Hyalangium ruber: one gene and its partner. The protein of the gene in region 1 interacts with the protein of each later gene in a pairwise test. Links are inferred from orthologs where the notes say so. Each region holds a gene or a part of one and is shown on either strand. Other genes may lie near its edges.

The links.
Region 2: the proteins of secD (region 1) and pheT interact in binary tests that used the Escherichia coli proteins (3 or more experiments, as listed by UniProt). The link is inferred for Hyalangium ruber from one-to-one orthologs.

The regions. Positions count from the first base shown.
Region 1 is NZ_JAXIVS010000030.1:7,597-15,921, reverse strand. Bases 2,193-5,150 are described here. They hold secD (protein translocase subunit SecD), read right to left. Parts: upstream 4,582-5,150; coding sequence 2,803-4,581; downstream 2,193-2,802. Other genes in these bases: tgt (tRNA guanosine(34) transglycosylase Tgt), read right to left, coding at 5,100-5,150; yajC (preprotein translocase subunit YajC), read right to left, coding at 4,581-4,940; secF (protein translocase subunit SecF), read right to left, coding at 2,193-2,790. Outside these bases: SYV04_RS42915 (Hsp70 family protein), read right to left, coding at 1-763; SYV04_RS42910 (transglycosylase SLT domain-containing protein), read right to left, coding at 760-1,470; more of secF, read right to left, coding at 1,624-2,192; more of tgt, read right to left, coding at 5,151-6,278; tRNA preQ1(34) S-adenosylmethionine ribosyltransferase-isomerase QueA, read right to left, coding at 6,282-7,367; SYV04_RS42880 (SpoIID/LytB domain-containing protein), read right to left, coding at 7,411-8,325. UniProt on the Escherichia coli protein: Part of the Sec protein translocase complex. Interacts with the SecYEG preprotein conducting channel. SecDF uses the proton motive force (PMF) to complete protein translocation after the ATP-dependent function of SecA.
Region 2 is NZ_JAXIVS010000015.1:100,111-103,560, forward strand. The notes cover bases 441-3,450. They hold pheT (phenylalanine--tRNA ligase subunit beta), read right to left. Parts: upstream 3,147-3,450; coding sequence 735-3,146; downstream 441-734. Other genes in these bases: SYV04_RS34440 (integration host factor subunit alpha), read right to left, coding at 441-642; pheS (phenylalanine--tRNA ligase subunit alpha), read right to left, coding at 3,167-3,450. In the rest of the region: more of SYV04_RS34440, read right to left, coding at 253-440.

The DNA of each region.
Region 1 (8,325 bases):
CCAGCTCGGCGCCACACAGGGACACGTTGCCCTCGGTGCCGAGCACCTGGCACTGCCGCGCCGCGTAGCGCACGAGGGAGGCCTGGAAGCAACCCCCACCCCAATCGCACACGATGGCGGTGCGCTCCGGCTTGCCGCGCCGCCGCTGGAAGGCGCCCAGGGCCACGGCGGTGGGCTCGGAGATGATGCGCTCGACGTGCAGCCCGGCCAGGGCGGCCGCCGCCGTCATCGTCTGGGGCAGCGGATCGTCCTTGCGCGTGGGCGGCACGGTCAGCACGGCCCGGTAGACGGGCTGCCGTAGGTAGTTCTGGGCCCGCTCGCGCGCCTCGTAGAGGAGCATGGCGGCCAGCTCCTTGGCGGAGAAGGTGCGGTTGCCCAGCACGACGGCGGCAAGCCCGTCCGCGCCCCGGACGACCTGGCACCGGAGCTGCTCGTACAGCCAGCGCAGCTTCGGGTCTCCATAGGGCGCGCCCAGCAGACCCTTGATGCCCCACACCGCCAGCGCGGGGACGGAGGCCTGCTGACCTCGGGCCGCGTTGCCCAGCACGATGCGGCCCCCGCTCCCCAGGGCGACGACCGAGGGCGTCCCGTCCATGCGCTCCGAGGGAACACAGACGGTGTTGCCCTGATGGAAGACGGCGACGCGGGTGTTCGTCACGCCAAGGTCGATGGCGATGACGGGCCCGGTGCTTTTCGTGGAGGGGTCCGGAGGCCGGACGCGATCGAGCGGACAATCGGTGACTTGGAACTGGGCCTGGGTCATCGCTCCCCCATCCTACAGAACCCGAGTTGTCCCTGGTGCTGCAGGAAATCGCGCTCGATCTGCTCGCGCTTCCGCGTCAGGACGGACCAGTAATAGAAGCGCCGGGGGAACAGCGTGTTCCGCCGGGCCAGCTGGTTGCGCAGGATGGCGACGCCGCAGCGCAGGTTCACCGCGGGATCGGTGATGTTGGCTTCCATGGGCTCCAGCGCGCAGCCCTCGTGCCGGGTCTGGTCGCCATAGCTGAGCTGGAGCAACCCCACGCTGAGCGTGCGCAGGGGCCGGGGCTCCATGAAGGTGCGCTCCGGGTCGAACCCGGACTCCAGCCGGGCGATGGAGGCGAACAGCAAGGCCCAGAAGGCCTTCTTCTCCTCGCGGCTGGCGCCGAAGTAGCCCGGGCAGAGCGTCTGCACCTCCTCGGCGGGCACCTTGTCATCCTCGAGCAGCGGCCGGCCGATGTCGTCCAGCGCCTCGGCGATGACCAGGTTCCACTCCTGCCTCCAGGCGCGGCCCTGCTCCTCGCGCACCTGGGCGAAGCGGGCCCGGGGCGGCGGTGGCGGCAGGCTGACCAGGGCCTCCGAGGAGGGCGCGGAGGGGCCCCGCCCAACCCCGGTGCGCACGGTCGCGGGGCGCACCGGCTCCCGGTGGGCACACGCCGCCCCCAGCAGCAACCCGAGCAACCCGACACGCTTCCAGCCACGAGTGTCCATGGACCCCACCAGGACCACCATCTCTCCAAGCCACGATCGAGGCAACGCCCCCCCACGCACCTCCATCCACCTTCCGACAGGGGCTGCCTGAAAAGCGAGGGCCCTCGCTCCCGCGAAGGGAGGAGGGCCCTGGAAGCAACGAACCGCCGAGACTCAGGCCGTCTTCGGGCTCATGCCCCCGCCGCCCTTGGCGCGGGTGTCGCGAGCCGCGGCGCGCTCATCCAGCCAGATGGTGAGCGGGCTGGCGATGTACACGGACGAGTAGGTGCCCACGAGGATGCCCACCATCATCGCCATGGCGAAGTCCCAGATCTCGCCCACGCCGAAGATGAGCAGACCGACCAGCGACAGCGCGGTGACGAGCGAGGTGAGCAGCGTGCGGGCCAGCGTGTCGTTGACGGCGATGTTGATGACCTCCGCCAGCGGCTTGCCCTTGAACTTGCCCATGTCCTCGCGGATGCGGTCGTAGATGACGATGGTGTCGTTGACCGAGTAGCCGACGATGGTCAGCAGCGCCGCGATGGCGGTGAGGTTGAACTCGCGCCGGCTCACCAGATAGAAGCCCGCCACCATCACCACGTCGTGGAGCATGGCGAGCAGCGCGCCCGGGCCGAACTTGAAGTCGAAGCGGAACGCCACGTAGATGAGGATGGCCACCATGGCGTACACCAGGGCCATGATGCCGCGGTTGCGCAGCTGCTTGCCGACCTGCGGGCCCACGTAGTCCACGCGGCGCTCCTCGAAGTCGCGCGTCGCCTGGCCCTGGCTCAGCGCGGCGCGAACCTTGTCGGCCATGCCGCTGGCGACGACCTGGTAGTCGAAGCCGCCGCCCTGCGCCTCGCCCAGCTCACGCACCTCCTGCACGCCCGTGCCCGAGCCCTCCACCGCCTGCTTGACGGCGGCGGCGGTGAGCGGGGTGGCCGAACGGAAGTTGATGATGCCGTTGGCCATGTCCGCGTACACGTTGCGCACATTGCCCAGCCCGTTGATGGCGGTCTTGGCCTTCTCGGCGTTCTCCTCGTTGAGCTGGGTGACGCCACCCAGGCGCAGCAGGAACGCGTTCTCACCCACCCCACCGATGCCCTGCACCGACACGTCGTGCAGCCCGCCCGCCAGCGCGCGGTCGCGCACCTCTTCCGCGGAGGTGGGCTTGTTGAACTTCAGCTCCACCACCGTGCCGCCCGCGAAGTCGACACCGTAGTTGAAGCCCACGGTGGCGATACCGACCAGGATGGCCAGGTTGACGAGGGTCGAGAGGTAGACGGCAATCTTGCGCTTGCCGATGAAGTCGATGTTCGTCTTGTGCTTGATGATGCGCATGGCGTCCCTCTGTCAGACCGAGACCGTCTGGGCGTTGCGGCCGTGGACGAAGTAGGTGGTGATGACGCGCGTCACAACGATGGAGGTGAACAGCGAGGCAATCAGGCCCACGATGAGCGTGGTGGCGAACCCGCGGATCGGCCCCGTGCCCGTGGCGAAGAGGATGAAGCCGGCGATCAGCGAGGTGACGTGGGAGTCGAAGATGGTCCAGAAGGCGCGGTCATAGCCCTGGTCCACCGCCTGACGCGCCGTCTTCCCGTGGTCCAGCTCCTCGCGGATGCGCTCGTTGATGAGCACGTTGGCATCCACCGCGACGCCCAGTGTCAGCGCGAAGCCGGCGATGCCCGGCAGCGTGAGCGTGGCGTTGAACAGCGCCAGCCCCGCCAGGATGAGCAGGCCGTTGAGCACCAGCGCCACGTCCGCGATGAGGCCCGTCTTCTTGTAGTAGACGCCCATGAAGATGACCACCAGCAGCAGGCCCACCAGGGCGGCCAGGCTGCCCTTCTTGATGAGCTCCTCGCCCAGCGAGGCGCCCACCTGACGAATCTCACCCACCGTCACCGGCGCCGGCAGGGCGCCCGCCTTCAGCACCAGCGCCAGCGTCTGCGCCTCGCCGAACCACTCCTCGAACGACTTGGTGCCCACCCCGCCCATGGTGATGCGCGCGCTGCCACCGGAGATCTTCTCGTTGATGCGCGGCGCCGACTGCACGTACTCGTCCAGCACGATGGCCATGTAGCGACCGGAGTTCGCCTCGGTGAGGCGCTCGAACTCACGCGCGCCCACCGCGTCGAAGGTGATGTTCACCTCGGGCTCGTTGAGCTGGCTGACGGAGGCGTTGGCGCTCTCCAGGTTCTCGCCCGTCAGCGGCACGTTCTTCTCCACCAGGTAGGTGCGGTACGAGAGGCAGTCGTCCTTCTTCAGCGGGTTGGCGATGCACTCCAGCAGCACCTCGCCGGTCTCCGGCACCTTGCCCTTCACGTAGGCCAGCAGCGCCTCGCGGTTGGGGCCCTGCAGCATCGGGTAGAGCACGTCCTCGGTGGCGATCGTGATGTTGCTGCCCTCGGGCGGCGGCGTCTGCGCGAAGATCTGCTGGAAGACCTCCGGGTTGGAGGTGTCCACCATGCGGAACTCGAGCTGCGCGGTGGTGCCCACCAGCTCCTTGGCCTGCTCCGGATCCGAGCGGCCCGGCAGGGAGATCTGGATCGAGTCGGTGCCCAGCTTGCGCACGTCGAGCTCGGCCACGCCCCACTTGTCGATGCGGTTGCGGATGACGAGCATCGCCTGATCCACCGACTCCTCGCGGAACAGGTTCGTCTGGCCCTCATCCGGAGACAGCACCAGCCGGCCCCCATCCCGCTCCACCTTGGTGAAGTCGGTGAAGGTGGCCAGCACCTCCTTCTCGATGGCGTCCATGGTGGCCGGATCCTTGGCGACCAGCGTCAGCTGCAGCCGCTCCGGATCCGTGTCCGCCGTCACCTCGCCCAGCTTCTTGTCCTGGGTGATGTAGCGGGCGATCTGCTGGCCCCGGCGCTCGGTGCGCTTCTGCAGGGCCGTCTTGGTATCCACCCGCATCACCATGTGGATGCCGCCCTGCAGGTCCAGGCCCAGGTTGAGCCGGTACTTGGCGGAAGGCGCCCACCCCGGCAGCTTCTCCTGCAGGAGCGCGAGGTTGTTGCGCTCCTCCGGCTTGAGCACCACCAGGGAGACATAGGTGGGGATCAGCAACCAGAGGGTCGCCACCGTCACCGCGACGATCATTCCAAACTTCCACCACCAGCCGCGGTCCATTACTTCTCCTCCTTCTTTTCCTCGGGCTTGCCCGGCACGGCCGCCGCGTCATCGGCGACGGTGCCCTTGGCGTAGACGGCCCGCTTCAGCACGCGGATGCGCACTCCGCTGGCCACTTCCAGGGTGACGGTTTGCTCGGAGACCAGGTGGATCTTCCCGACGATTCCACCCTGGGTGACGACCTCGTCGCCCTTCTTGAGCCCCGAGAGCAGCTCTCGGTGGGACTTCATCTGCTTCTGCTGGGGGCGGATCATCACGAAGTACATGATGCCCACCAGCAGTGCGATGAACCCGATATTGACCATCGGGCTCGATCCGCCGCCCGGGGCCTGCGCCAGAATCAGGAAGCTCTCAACCACGTACCGCCTCGTCGCTTGGAAAGGTTCGGGCCGAACCCCTACCCGGATGTGGGCAAAGGTCAACCCAGAAGGGGCCGCCTCTTAGCAGTAGCCCCTTTCGTGAGCAAGTGAACGCAGCCGGCAACCGCCTGTTCCCAACACCGCGAGGCACGGCAGTGTTCACCGGGAGCGGGTGCGCTCGGCCTCCTGATCCGCCGCCCGGGCACGGAATTCCCGGGCGAAGGAGGCGAAGCGATCCTCGGAGATGGCCCGGCGCACCTGGGCCATCAACCCCAGGAAGTAGTGCAGGTTGTGCAGGGTGTTGAGCCGCATGGCGAGGATCTCCCCGGCCACGAAGAGATGGCGCAGGTAGGCCCGGCTGAACGTGCGGCAGGTGTAGCAGGTGCAGGCCGGGTCCACCGGACGTGGGTCCTTGGCATACACGGCGTTGCGGATGACGACCTTGCCCTCGGAGGTGAAGAGCAGGCCGTTGCGGGCGCAGCGGGTGGGCAGGACGCAGTCGAACATGTCCACGCCGGCCTCGACGCAGGTGACGAGGTCCACGGGGGTGCCCACGCCCATGAGGTAGCGCGGCTTGTCGCGCGGCAGCAGGGGCGCCGAATAGGCCACGCCGGCGTGCATGGCCTCGGGCGTCTCTCCCACTGAGTAGCCGCCCAGGGCGTAGCCGGGCAGGTCCACGGAGCACACGGCCTCGGCGTGGGATTTGCGCAGGTCCTCGTGCATGCCGCCCTGGACGATGCCGAAAAGGGAGGAGCGCTCGCGGCTCCAGGCCTTGGCGCAGCGGTGCAACCAGCGGGTGGTGCGCGCCAGGGACTGCTCCAGGTAGGAGCGCTCCGAGGTGGCGGGCGGACACTCATCGAAGGCCATGATGATGTCGGCGCCGAGCGTCTCCTGGATCTCGATGGAGCGCTCGGGGGTGAGCATGTGGCGCGAGCCGTCCAGGTGCGACTGGAAGGCGGCGCCCTCCTCGGTGATTTTGCGCTTCTCGGCGAGGCTGAAGACCTGGAAGCCGCCCGAGTCGGTGAGCATCGGCCGCTCCCAGGAGATGAAGCGGTGCAGGCCGCCCATCTCACCCACCAGCGCCTCGCCGGGCCGGAGCATCAGGTGGTAGGTGTTGCCGAGGATGATCTGCGCATCCAGGGTGAGCAGGTCATCCGGCCCCACGCCCTTGACGCTGCCCACGGTGCCCACGGGCATGAAGATGGGCGTCTCGATGGGCCCGTGGGGGGTGTGGACCCGGCCGCGCCGCGCCTTCGAGCCCGCGTCCTCGTGGAGCAGCTCATAGCGCACCAGGCCCGGTGCCACCCGCGTATCGCCCTTACCCTTCGACTCACCCATCGTTTACTCCGTCACCAGCATGGCATCGCCATACGAGAAGAACCGGTAGCCCGCGCGAACGGCTTCCCGGTAGGCCGCAAGGGTCTGCTCCCGGCCCACCAGCGCGCTCACCAGCATCACCAGGGTGGAGCGCGGCAGGTGGAAGTTGGTGAGCAGCACGTCGACCTGCCGGAAGGTAAAGCCCGGGCGGATGAAGATCCGTGTGTCCCCCTGCCCCGCGCGCAGCAAGCCCGTCTCGGGGTCCGTGGCGGACTCCAGGGTGCGCACCACCGTGGTGCCCACCGCCACCACCCGACGGCCCTCGGCATGGGCGGCGTTCACCTCGGCCGCCGTCTCGTCGGGGACGCCGTAGCGCTCGGGGTGCATCTTGTGGAGGTCCAGGTCCTCCTCGCGCACGGGGAGGAAGGTGCCGGGCCCCACGTCGAGCGTGACCGTCACGCGCTTCACGCCGCGCGCTTCGAGCGCCGCGAAGGTGGCCTCGGTGAAGTGAAGCCCCGCGGTGGGCGCCGCCACGGAGCCGGAAGCCCGGGCATAGACGGTCTGGTAGCGCTCGGCGTCCGCGGCGTCCGGCTCGCGGGTGATGTAGGGAGGCAGCGGCAACCGGCCGGCCTGTTCCAACAGCCCCTGGAAGGAGGCCCCGGGAGGAGCCTGGAAGCGCACCCGGTACTCCCCTCCTCCGACCGCCTCCAGCACCTCGGCGGTGAGCCCACTGGGGAAGGCCACCTGGGCGCCGGGCTTGAGGCCCTTGGAGGCCTGCCCGAGGCAGATCCACTCCAAGGTCTCGGGAGCCTGGGCGAGCGCGGCCGAGGTGAGCGTGGCGGCTGCGGGGCGAACGACGAGCAACTCCACGCGGCCGCCGGTGCCGACCTTGGCGCCGAGCAATCGGGCGGGGATGACACGGGCGTCGTTGAGGACGAGCACGTCGCCGGGGCGCAGGAGGCTGGGCAGATCGCCGAAGTGGCGGTGCTCCCACGCGCCGGAGGACCGGCTTACGGTCATCAGGCGCGAGGCATCGCGCGCGCCCAGGGGCTTCTGGGCGATCTGCGCTTCGGGCAGTTCGAAGTCGTAGTCGGAGAGGCGGGACGACACGGGGCGCTTGTACCAGCCCTGGTGCCGCCCCGGAACCGTGAGCTCAATAGAGTTGCTGGAGTTCGGCCCCCGGGTAGTAGTGCGAGAGGATTTCTCGGTACTCCCAGCCACCATCGGCGAGGGCCTTGGCGCCCCACTGGCACAGGCCGGCGCCGTGGCCATAGCCGCGCCCGGTGAAGGAGTAACCGTGAGCCGTCTTCTCCACCTCGAAGTCCAGGCTCTTGAGCTTCGTGTAGCCCAGGCGCTGGCGGAAGCGGGCGCCATCCAGGGTGGTGCCATCGGCGGTGGTGACGCGGGAGACCCGGCGGGTGCCGGTACGCCCGGCGATGCGCAACCCTTCGGGAGAGCCACTGAGCGCGGACCGGAGCTCCGCCTCGCTGACGTCGGCGGACCAACGGCTGGCGGGCAACTTGCCACAGGGACACTCGACGGCCTGGAGGTAGGGCAGGTCCCGCTGCAGTGCGGCCTGGCCGGACTCGGTGCGCCCACCACAGGAGGCATGGAAGTAGGCCTCGATGGGGGCCAGCTCATAGGTGAGCACCTCGCCGCGAGTGGCCTCCACGGCGGCGCGGGTGCGCGGGTCCTCGCGGTTGACGCCGCCGTACACTTGATGGAGCACACTGCTGCCCAGGTAGAAGGCGCTCCCATACGCCTCCAGCTTCTTCTGCAGGGCGTAGGTGCGGGCGGCGACGGCCTGGGCCTTGAGTGCCTCGGCGGGGAACGAGACGGGCATCTCGCTCCCCAGAACAGCCGTGAGGTAATCCTCGAGGGGAATGACGTTGATGAGCTGGAGCCCGTCCCGGTACAGCCGCACCACCACGTCCCCGCGGACCTGCATGTCGCCGGCGCGCAGCGGCTCGTCCCCGGGGACTCCGGCGTCGTAGGACAAGGCGCCGGCGCGGAAGCGCACCGCGTCACCGACGACGGGCGCCCCATTGACCTCGAGCTTCCGCCCCTT
Region 2 (3,450 bases), on another replicon or contig:
GTTTGCGGCTGAAGGCCAGGGCCCAAAAGGTGAAGGCCCTGGAGTCACCGGCTTTCACCGGAAACTCCAGGGCCTTCGATGGTCGGGGCGACAGGATTTGAACCTGCGACCACTTGCACCCCAAGCAAGTGCGCTACCAGGCTGCGCTACGCCCCGGTACTTCCCGTCAGAAACGGGCCGCCCTTATGCCCCCACACGACGTCATCGTCAAGCAAGAGCCGCAGGCAGCCGTACAAAAACCACCAGCTCGCTTCAGGACTTCCCGTCCGACTCCTCCTCGGACTCGAACTCCTCGGAGTCGAACTCGTCATGCTCGTCCGCCTCCTCCTCGCGCGCGTCGATCTCCGCGTGGTTCTCCGGAGGCGCCTCGCCGTTGAGCGCGCTCTTGAGCACCTGGCTCGGCCGGAAGGTCAGCACCCGACGGGCCGAGATCTCGATCTCCTTGCCGGTCTGCGGATTGCGCCCCACCCGCGCCTTCTTCTGCCGCACCTGGAAGTTGCCGAACCCGGAGATCTTGATCTTGTCCCCGCGCTCCAGCGTCTCCTTCAAGGTGTCGAAGACGAGCTCGACGATCTCCGCCGACTCCTTCTTGGAGAAGCCGACCTTCTCGTACACGCCCTCGATGATGTCCGCCTTCGTCATACGCTCCCTCGGCAACCCTTCTGTGCGGTGAAGCCTGCGGATGCTGACAGCCTTCCCAGAGGGGTGTCAACCCTCTGACTTCACTCAGGAATTCAGGCGCGCAGGGCCCCGCCCAGCCGCTGGTTCACCTCGGAGATGATGCGCTGGTGCGCCTCGCTCACCTCCGCGTCGGTGAGCGTCCGCTCGGGCGAGCGGTAGCGGATGGCATAGGCCAGGTTCTTCTTCCCCTCGGGGATGGGCTTGCCCGTGTAGACGTCGAAGATGAGGGCGTCCTCCACCAGCGCGCCTCCCACCTCCAGAATCACGCGGCGGACCTCGTCATTGCGAAGCTCCGCGGGCACCACCACCGCCAGGTCCCTCAGCACGGCCGGGAAGCGCGGCAGCGAGTGGTACTCGGGCACCAGCCGGGCCGAGGCGTACAGGGGCTCGGTGTCCAGCTCGAAGGCGAACACGCCCTGCGGCAGCTCCAGGGCCTTGGTGATGCGCGGGTGCAGCTCGCCCACGTACCCGAGGGCCGTCCCATCGGCCAGAAGCACCTGGGCGCAGGCACGCGGATGCCACGCGGGAGCCTCGGCCGGCACGAAGCGAACCCCATCCAGGTGCAGGGCATGGAGTACCGCCTCCACGGCGCCCTTGGCGTCGTAGAAGTCCATCCGAGCGTCCTTCTGAGTCCAGCTACGCCCGGAGCGCAGGCCCCACACGAGCCCGCCCACCCGGTGTACCTCGCGCGTAGCCGGACGCCGACCCTGCCCGCCTTCCGGATCCCGGAAGTAGGCCCGGCCCGTCTCGTAGATGGCCACCCGCTCCACCTGGTGCCGCACGCTGCGAGAGAGGTTCTCCAGCAGTCCTGGCAGCAGGCTGGTGCGCATCACCGACTGCTCCACGCTGAGCGGATTGATGAGCACTACCGGTGCGTCCTTCCCGCCCAGCACCTCAAGGCTCTTGGGCGCCACGAACGAGTAGTTCACCACCTCGTTCATCCCCACGCCGGAGAGCGCCTGACGCAACCGCCGCTCGGCCTCGGCCTGGGCCGGCTCGGGAGCCAGCTCCGCGATCCCGCGCGGCAGCCGGGCCGGGATGTTGTCGTAGCCGTACACGCGAGCGATCTCCTCCAGCAGATCCTCCTCGCGCTCCACGTCCACGCGCGCCCGCGGCACCTCGAACGTCGTCTGGCCGCTGCCGTCCTCCGCCGCCCGGAACCCGAGCGCGCCCAGGATGCGGCGGCACTCCGCCTCCGGCACCGCCGCGCCCAGGAACTTCTCCACCCGCGCATAGCGCAGCGCCACCCGACGCGGCGGCTGAGGGCTCGGATGCACATCCACCCGGCCCGAGCGCACCGTGCCACCCGACAGCTCCGAGATGAGCTGCGCGGCCCGATCGATGGCTGGCCCCACTGCGTCGATGTCCGCCCCACGCTCGAAGCGGTGCGATGCCTCGGTGTGCAGGCCGTGGCGCTTGGACGTGCGGCGCACGCTGGAGGGCTGGAAGTTCGCCGACTCGAGCACGATGTGCTTCGTGCCCTCCGTCACCTCGCTGTCCGCCCCGCCCATCACTCCGGCGATGGCCTGGGGCCGATCCCGGTCGCAGATGGCCAGGTCATCCGCGTCGAGCGTGCGCTCCTTGCCATCGAGCGTGCGGATCTTCTCGCCCGGCTTCGCGCAGCGAACGACGATCTCCTGCCCCGCGAGCTTCTCCAGATCGAAGGCATGCAGCGGCTGGCCATACTCGAGGTTGACGTAGTTGGTCACGTCCACCACGTTGTTGATGGCGCGCACGCCACAGGCCTTGAGACGGTCCTGCATCCACTGGGGCGAGGGCTTGATGGTGACGTTCTCGACGATGCGCGCGGCGTAACGCGGGCACCGGGCCGAGTCCTCGATCCGCACCTTCACCTTGTCGGCCGCGGAGCCCCCAGACTCAGCGGGCTTCGGCTCCGGCGAACGGAACGCGGCGCCCGTCACCACGCCCACCTCTCGCGCCACGCCCAGGTGCGACAGGGCATCGGGCCGGTTCGGGGTGACGTTCACCTCCAGCACCACGTCATCCAGCCCCAGCGCCTCGGCGATCGGCGTGCCCGGCTTCGTCTCCGGCGAGAGGATGAGCAGCCCGGAGGAGTCCTCCGTCAGCCCCAGCTCCTTGGCCGAGCACAGCATGCCGAAGCTGTCCACGCCCCGGAGCGCGGCCTGCTTGATCTCCACGCCATTGGGCAGCTTCGTGCCCACGGTGGCCAGGGGCACCTTGTCCCCGACTTTGTAGTTCTTCGCGCCGCACACCACTTGCAGCGGCGCGGAGCCGCCCGCGTCCACCTTCGTCACGGACAGCTTGTCCGCGTTCGGGTGCTGCACGGACTCCTGGATCTGCGCCACCACCACGCCCTTGAGCGCCGCGCCGGGCTGCTCCAGGCCTTCGATCTCCAGCCCCGCCGCGGTCAGCTTGCGCGCCAGCTCGTCCACCGACGCCGGCAGCTTCACGTACTCGCCGAGCCACTTCACCGAAATCTTCACAGGTCAACCCTCTCCCGGACTCAGAACTGCTCGAGGAAGCGTGCGTCGTTCTCGAACATCATCCGCAGGTCATCGATGCGGTAGCGCAGCATGGCGATGCGCTCCACGCCCATGCCGAACGCGTAGCCCGTCACCTCACCCGGGTCATAGCCGCTGTACTTGAAGACGTTGGGATGCACCATGCCGCTGCCCAGCACCTCCAGCCAGCCCGTCGACTTGCACACCCGGCAGCCCTTGCCGCCGCACGAGGTACAGGAGATGTCCACCTCCGCCGAAGGCTCGGTGAACGGGAAGAAGGACGGGC